2 regions of the Ornithinibacillus sp. 4-3 genome follow, and region 1 is predicted to be linked to the other one. Evidence: riboswitches for the same ligand, from Rfam matches in the RefSeq annotation. Region 1 holds a riboswitch; the other holds the start of a gene.
What was found. Region 1 has a riboswitch for thiamine pyrophosphate ahead of AB4Y30_RS14790 (ABC transporter substrate-binding protein). Riboswitches for the same ligand answer to the same signal wherever they lie in the genome.

Region 1 (4,317 bases):
CCAGTAATTGGTGCAACGATATTAGGAGAAATTGGTGATATTCACAAATTTTCTAATCCTAAAAAATTAGTCGCTTATGCTGGTATTGATGCATCTGTATCACAATCCGGCCAATTTGACTCAACCCATAATGTCATGAGCAAGCGTGGCTCTCCTTATCTTAGAAAAGCACTGTTTCAAGCTGCCATTGTCGCTTCAAGAAGTGATCCTGTTTTGAAAGCTTTTTATGAGAAAAAACGGTCTGAAGGAAAGCATCATCTCACATCAATAGGTGCCGTGTCTCGAAAACTCTGTTACATCATTCATGCGATATTAACTAAAAATGAACCTTATGAAATTCGTCAGTAAGCGAAAAAAAGGCAGCTTATCTGATGCTTATTTGACATGAGTTTTTTCCATACATTTTTCTAAAAATCACTTTACTTTTCCACTTGACTTTATATAGTTAGTCTTTCTGCTAGATCGATCTTTTTTAGTAATTCATTTTCTGCGCGTAATAATGCGTTTTGTGCTTCTAATCGAGCATACTTTTCTTCTATACTTAATTCACGCGCAAGAAGACGTCTTGAAGAAGAGTTACGTGAATCCTCAAGCCCTTCCAAACCCTTTTCTTGATAGGCAGTACGCCATCTTTTTAAAGCCGATTTAGCGCGTTCAATCCCAACGATTTCAATATCAAATCCTGCATCTTCAAATATTTGACGAGGAAATTTTCCTTCTCCATATTCTTTAACAGCTATTGCTTTAAATTCATCCGTGTATGTAATTGCCTTTTTACTAACCGCTTTTACATAAGGATGTTTCATCAATAAGTACTGTTCTTGATCTGTAAATAATATTTTCGACATTTTCATCCGCCCCATTCGCAATTTCTTTCATTATAAATAAAAGTACCCCATAAGAGAGACTTTTTAAAGTGTCTATCTTATAGGGTACATTTTAAAATATTCAAGAAGTTTATGACTACCAGCCTTTGTGTTGGCAAACCGTAAGGTATTCTCAACAGGTTGTCCTTTATCGTCAATCACCCCAACTTCATGATGACGTTTACCAATATCAATCCCAACATAAAACATAAAAAGCACCACCTAAATTAAGTATTTCAGATGGAGGAAAATCCTCTATTCTTTATAGATATCCAACCTCGTCCGATATGCGACAACTAATGTGCCATCCAGCTCATACGAATGATTCTATAAAGACAGAGGTGTCAGTCTATCCAACGAAGACAAAGCTTCAAGGTTACACACGACAACCTCTATCTGATTAAATACATTATACCTATAAAAAGGTACAACGATTTTAAAACTAGTAAAAATACTAGTCAATAACAATATACGAGGTTTAAGATAATATCAAATGATTATATGTATTTTTCTAAAGTGATAAATAATGGGAAATGCCTAAGCATGCAGAGGATTTATACTTTTTTAAAAATGATGAAGTTTGGCTGGCAACAAGCAGTCATGAAGAATGGTGTGTAATTTATCCGCGAAATGCAGAAGAAATAGAAAGGATAATGAATATAAAAGGGATAGTTGCCATGATTGAATAGGATGAATAATCTATAAAAATTACGACTTTTAAGTAGAGAGTAATACAGGTTTTCAGAGGGCTTTACTAGAAACACATCCATTTTGATTAATTTTTCAAAATGGATGTATATTCATTCTACTGAGAAAGTTCATTTGTCCAATATTTTTTAGGATCTATTATTTTGTTGATTTTTCCAGATTTTTTTAGCCAAATTTGTAAATCATCGTAATATTCGTATGCCATTGAAAAGTCATATGTGAAGCAAGGTAGTGTGGCGTCTGTAATTTTATTGGAAAGCGGGTCAGCTTTATCCATATTGGTGAACGCATTATAAATATCTTTTGCTTCTGCAGGCTTTTCATAAATAAAGTCAATGGCCTGGCGAATAACTTTTAAAAATCGCGCAATAGCCGACTTGCGGTTGCGAAGTATTTTTGGGGAAGTAATAAAAATCAACTGGCAAAAGTCAGGGATACCCCAATCCTTTAGTGCAAAGTACTCAACATCCAGCCCTTTGTGTTTCGCTTCTATGATTTCAAAGTTTTGAAAGGTAAGTGTGGCAGCATCAGCTTTGTCCTCTAGTAAAGCGTCACTATGATAAAAACCATTGTTAACAGGGATAAAATCCTCTAGTTTACATACACCACCATCAGATTCGACCATTGTTTTAACAATTGCAAGACCACCTAATCCTGGAGCACCTGGATATTGAATTCTCTTGCCAATTAAATCTTTGGGACGGGTAATTCCTTTCTCTTTAACATACATTACTCCACCATTTGTATGTAAGAACCGGGAAAATCCAATTACAGATTCATCGTTTGCACGGTCTTCAACAAGATGGAGAGGCTCAGTGATAGCGATATCCATGTTTCCCTTTTTAATCTCATTTATTGCATCAAAATGTTCCTCTGGCTCCACCATATTAATGCTAATATTTTCTTTCTTAAACCACCCCTTTTCCATTCCAATAATTAAAGGAATATGGTCAGGGTTTAAAAACCATTCTAATCCAATTGATATTTTTTCTTCCATTTTGAAGTTCCTCTCTCATATTTTCTTATAATAAAAAAAGCAGAATCACTAAAATAAGTGAATTCTGCTTGTTACCCATAATTAAAAAAGCTTCATTCACTTCCCTACGTTGGTACTGGCCAAATCAGGTTCAAAGGGTTAAAGAATAAACTTTCTTCTCTCAGCTTCTATGAAGCACCCCTAGTGGTGATATTTAATTTGTATTTACATTATACTGAGAAAATTATCATAGTTCAAGAAAATAGAGAATAGTTATTATTAGGTAAACTTTAATTATAGAATAATATAGATAGGGGAAATTTGAATTTTTTGATTAATAAATCTACACAACTAGTAAAATTAATGTAAACTAGTCTTATGAAATAGTAGTATTTGAGAATTAAAGAAGGTAAATAAAATGAAGATAGAACAATAAAATATTTCGTAAATTAAAAAGGGAAATTTGGTATGTTGAATATTGGGAATACAAATAAGTTAATATGTTGTAATAATTAAAAAAGGAGTATATCAATGAATACCTTAACTTTTAATGAACTCCAATCCGAGAAGGAAATCCTTGAAGCATTTCCGATTGGCTGGGCGAAGGTTGATATACCATCGTCTATTTGGGGGTCACTTCACTATGCTAGGGGGTCATTCCTTTAGATGAGCAAGAAGCTCTCTGTTTCTAAAACTCATTTTAATTTTCAATAAAGTGTAATTCTTGTATAAGCGATTTAGTTGTGTTACAATTTTTTCAATTCAATAGGATTTCCTTCGGGGTCAGGTGTAATTCCTAACCGGCGGTGATGAGGCATGCCTCTTAGTCCGTGACCCGGATTCATAGATAATATGAAAACGGTGGATTTGGTGAAATTCCAAAACCGACAGTAAAAGTCTGGATGGGAGAAGGAAAAACAAATTCTTCAAACTAATGCTGTTTTTGATGTTTATTTGTTATGCTCTTTTTTCTCCCTTGCCGAAATAGGTAAGGGAGATTTGTTTGTATGGAGAGGATTATTAGGAAAGGTTTTTTGAAATGAATGAACATGAATATATGAATCTGCTTTCACTAGCGCGTTTTACTTTAAGCCAATTCCTAACCCGAGTTTAGGTACTGGATTAATCGAGAACGGTCAGTTCGTGGGGATTGGTGAAATTGACATTCCCCCATAGAAGTTCGCGCTATCGATGAAGCTGATAACTCTTTAGTAGAAGTTGTATTACACTTAATCTGTGTAGCCATGAAGGGAAATACCTCTATGTGCTGACTAAATTGGTATTCAAAAGGTCATTGTAGCAATTCTAAATCCACTAGCTTCAGAAGGGAGTGTTGAAAAGCTTACAAGCCAGGTATTAGGGTGGAAATCGGATTATGCTATACAACTCAATGGAGAGTTTTCCCATTTTATTCAAACAAACACTCCAATCGTAACAATTAAAGCGGTCATAGGCATTTAAATAGCAGCGAAATCGGGAGATAATAAATGGATTAGCTCTCCTGATTCACGTCAAGTTCTACATCAGCACTGTCATGAGCTTGTTAGAATGCTGGTAGGAATATCTTACATGACGACCCTCTTTTAACCACCAGAAGACCCCGAGGTGGAATAAATCCCATTCGAATTGTGTTAGAAATGGAATTTCAAATTCCAACGTTTGCAAATGTAGTTCAAAATCGCACTGTAAGGACAATCATTTTTACAAGGAAATTAGATTCATTTAGAAAAGAAAATAGAGCCAGGAACTTATTATTGCTCATTAAGT
Region 2 (4,317 bases), 1.3 Mb from region 1:
GCTCTAAGCTAAGTTTTTCTTCATACGCTACCATCCAAGCACTTACTTTAGAAGAGAAAACCTGAGCAGATTCTTGCCATTCTTTCGCATCACGCCAAGCAATTCTTTCACTTGCCTCTTCCATAGAGAGCTTACGCAATGGATAACGTTCTTCATATACTTGCAATTTCCTTGCTAATAATTCTGCCCATTCCTTTGGTGTTGTTCGCCCCCTGCGTTCTACAAAAAAGGTTTGTGGAGAATAACAGCCTTGTTGATCATAACGAACAATATCTAATGCTGCTTGATCTGCAAATTTTTCACTCTTTTGATGATCTAATGCTTCACGCAGTAATAAGCCAAAGCTTAATTTATGACCGAAAGAAATAAAGCGAGTAGGTGCTACTATTTGAGCTTGTAAGTTAATAATAGTTTGATTCGTTCCATAACCTACCACAACATCAGATGCTCTAAATAAAGCTTTTTCACGTGCTTGATCCCCTCCTTGCCATGAAACAATTGCCATTGCATTAGCTAGACGTGGTTCTACTTCTGCTAAAACTTGGCAGAATAAACCGATGAAAAAAGGTTCTGCACTAGCAACTTTCCCAACTACTCCACCTTTTACTAAAAGGCTTGCAATGAAACTCCAAAGTGGTAATCCTGGTACATTACCTGCCCATATATGTGTTGTTAATTGCGGAGAAATTGCTTTTGTAAATCCACCATGTGAAGTCGGTTCAAATTGATCTAATATGTGAGGCTGCTGAAAATTAACATTTAACCAGCGACGTAATTCATGCTCACGAAAGGTTTGCAAAGATTGTGTAAGCCCTAAACGCACCACTTCAGCGTTATATCCTGTAATAATCGGTAACAGCTTTTCAGCTTTTTGCCGAAGTGGATGTGTACGATCTAATAATAGATGGACAGTCTTATCAATTGCCTTCATCAAATCAGTTGTATGCAAACATTGAATTGGTGATGCTTTGATCATTTTCGTGAGCTGAGTTAACTGTTCAGAGCTAGGATATGGCATATGAATTTCTAATTCTTCTTCTCCTTGTTGAAAAGTAAGCACACGATTTGCTATATCCATTGTTCTTGCTTCTGGAGGTAGATATCCACCATATTCAATCATTTTCATGATTCTTTCTCCTCTAACCATTCTTTTGCAGACAAGGAACAGCCTTTAGGTTCTGCATTTGCTTGTCTACCAAGTAATTCAAATCCTGTATCCCTTTCGATCGCTAAATCACTTGTTTGGACTGCTGGAACAGAATGAATATTAGCTAAATCAATATGCACCAATATACCTACCTCCCCTTTAGGTACTTCTTCTCCTGTAATCGGATCGACGACTTTAAAACGAAGCCAATGTGGCGCCTGTTTAATACTTGGTTGATTTTTAGTAATTTTCGCATAATACTGTGTAGATAATTCTGTCATTCCATACATATTAATAAGATTTTCTATATTCACATGGAATATTTGCGCAAGCTTATTGTAAAACACATTTTCTTCTAAGGTACGAGAGAAACTTTTAAAACCACCTGTATCGAAAATTAGACTATCTGCATGTAGAGGAAGTGATTCTCCTTGCTCCTCTAATGCATCAAATAAATGAACAAAACTATAGCTAGCACCAAGTACAATTACTGGAATATTAGCATGCTCCTTTATCCACCTCATAAATGCTTCTAGTTGTAATCCATTTTTTGTGACAAAATGTCGTGAATCTTCTGTACCGAAATGTTTGCGGTGTAATTCTAAATAATGAGCAAGCGAAGAATTAGGCATTTCTTGTACATTAGGAAATAAAATTGCCATTGGACGGATTTCGTCACTAACAAATTCTCGAAAGCTTCTTAAGGCAGAAAGATCATATATTTCTAAATCCGCATGATAATGCTTTCCCTGCTTTCCACTTGTTGTTCCACTTGTCATAAATACACGTGCACATTCCTTCTCCGGAACAGTACTTAGAAATGTGTTTTTAAAAGCTTCTGTCGATACACTCGGAATATCCTTCCACGTTTGAACTTGTAGAATTCCGATTCCTTTTCTCCTACAATATTGTTGATAAGCATTATTCTTCCTATATAAATGCTTGAAAAGATCTATGGCAAGTTCATTAAAGTTTTGCTCACTTGCTGCTGGTTTCTCGATAAATGTTTGAATTGCCTGTTTCATTATGCATTCCTCCTAAAAATAAACACAATAAAAAGCACCCTAGCTATACGAAGCCTAGGGTGCATACAATTTTATGTAAAAATAAAATACTTTTCCTGTATGTTCCCTACGCTGGTATCAACCAGATCAGGTTCTAAGGGTCTGTATCTTACGGATATTATCTCAACCAGCAACACTGGTCCCCCCACATGTTTATTCAATTATTACCTCTAACTCTGCCATAGTTTTCATATTTTTTCAATATAGAATAGCCACATTATTTTTTCACAGCCAAGAAATAACATATTCCACCAATCATCCAAAATGGCTCCCAAAATACTAAACGCCAAAATGTTGCATGTGTATCTAAGTCAAATTCTAAAAGACCAAATGCGCTCATGGAAATGGTAATAAAATTTAATAAGCCATATAAAAACAAGAAAATTCCAGCTGCTTTTGTCACAAAATAAAATACTTTAATAATAATAGGATTACGCCAAGATATAAGTAATAATGATAACCAGATAGCTCCTAGCAATTTTACAAATCCAGTAAGCCATACAATCACAATGAAAGAAGGCTCCGGATCAAGCGACATTTCATATATGGCTCCTCCAAGAGATCTTACTCCTACCATACCACCCATCGCCCAGTAAAAACTCATTGCTGCAAAGATAATCGTCCAAAATATTCCGAGCGTAATAAAGGTTCGATTGCGTTTGAAATCAAAATTTTGTTTCATTCTACGCCCTCCCTTCTATACTACTCAATCAAACTCATTGTAAAAAATCAAGCTGTAACATAAGACCCGTTTTTTACGTCTTATCAAAAAGGAGGGTTTAAAAATGAGGTATATTTTATTTTTATTGATCTATTTATTTGTGTATGGCATATACAACACGGGTGACGAAAAAAGTGAATATACTTATGAGGAAGATGTTATTCAATCTGGAATTGAAGCTGAAGTACTAGCGTTTGAGTTGGAGGAAGCCAAAGAACAGGCAAATCTAATTGCTGAAATTACCATTATGGATAAAGTAAAAGAAACAGATAAGGAAATTGGTATGCCTTATACCGTTTTTCAGGCACAGATTAATCAGGTGTTCAAAGGAAGTGCAAATCCAGTAATTACTATCAAGCAAGATGGAACTAGTGAAGTGCTAGTTAATTCTGTCGAACCTTTTGCTAAGGGAGAAAAATATATTTTGTTTTTAAAAGAGACAATGAAAATAGATGCTGACTACTGGATCATTGGTGAACAAACAGGTGTTTTTTAAGTAGATAATGAAGAAATTTATCTCAAATTTCCTCTTTCCAATGTAGATGATTTGGGAATTTCATATGATCTTATTGAAGATGCTGAAGGTTGGGAGATACAAATTTTTGATAAAGTAAGATTTATTGAAATTATTGAGGATTAATTGCTATTTTAAGTCATACTTCCTTGTTTTGAGAAACTATTCTATATGAAATTCAATTATAGGATGTATTACCCCATTTGCGGTTGAAACAGTTTTCTCTACACGATATTTCCCCAATTCGTATTCATGTTGCTCCGGATATAATTCAATCGTAAATGGATGAGCTTCATTAGCAGGAAGATGAATTTCAACATCCTCCACATTTAGCGATAATGGTACTTCTTTCCATTCACTATCCATATAATGTTCAATTACATAATAATTGCTTGTGGTTAGATCAACTGAAGTATTGTTTTGCAGTTCGATTTCTAACTTTTCTAGGGTGGAGGATAAAACTGTTATGGAAAGATTTTCTGAATCAAATATTGGTTGTGGGATGGAAATTGATTTAGGAGCTTCTTTATTACAGGCTACTATAGTAAGAAATGTGCAAAATAACATGAGTAGAGAAATTTTCTTCATAAATCTACACCTCCATATTATCAAAAAAGATGGAATCAATGCTTGCTCTCATCTCTTTCCATCATTAATTCTACCTAGTATTCAGTATAGTTTTCAATACTTACTTTAAGTATAGCGTCTAAACCCCTATATAACAACGCTACAGAATAGGCATGCCTTTAAAATTGTATAAGAATCTTTCCATTTTTGACGCTGGAAGAAAATGAAATTCACTACAAATCATATTTGAAAAAACTACAACGTCTATTCCAACTTCATTATGAAAGAATTAAATCTACTTTTT

Region 2: linked by a shared signal. The riboswitch ahead of AB4Y30_RS08530 (long-chain fatty acid--CoA ligase) and the one ahead of AB4Y30_RS14790 (ABC transporter substrate-binding protein) in region 1 are both predicted to bind thiamine pyrophosphate.

The regions. Positions count from the first base shown of each region.
Region 1 is NZ_CP162599.1:3,034,847-3,039,163, reverse strand. It holds gene AB4Y30_RS14810 (IS110 family transposase) at 1-348, shown strand, start outside; gene AB4Y30_RS14805 (HTH domain-containing protein) at 438-848, opposite strand; gene AB4Y30_RS14800 (transposase) at 921-1,076, opposite strand; gene AB4Y30_RS14795 (hypothetical protein) at 1,400-1,555, shown strand; gene AB4Y30_RS14790 (ABC transporter substrate-binding protein) at 1,672-2,571, opposite strand; TPP riboswitch at 2,656-2,763, opposite strand; FMN riboswitch at 3,320-3,468, shown strand.
Region 2 is NZ_CP162599.1:1,765,630-1,769,946, reverse strand. It holds gene AB4Y30_RS08535 (acyl-CoA reductase) at 1-1,126, opposite strand, end outside; gene AB4Y30_RS08530 (long-chain fatty acid--CoA ligase) at 1,123-2,172, opposite strand; TPP riboswitch at 2,259-2,368, opposite strand; gene AB4Y30_RS08525 (DUF3995 domain-containing protein) at 2,429-2,893, opposite strand; gene AB4Y30_RS08520 (hypothetical protein) at 2,997-3,428, shown strand; gene AB4Y30_RS08515 (immunoglobulin-like domain-containing protein) at 3,609-4,034, opposite strand.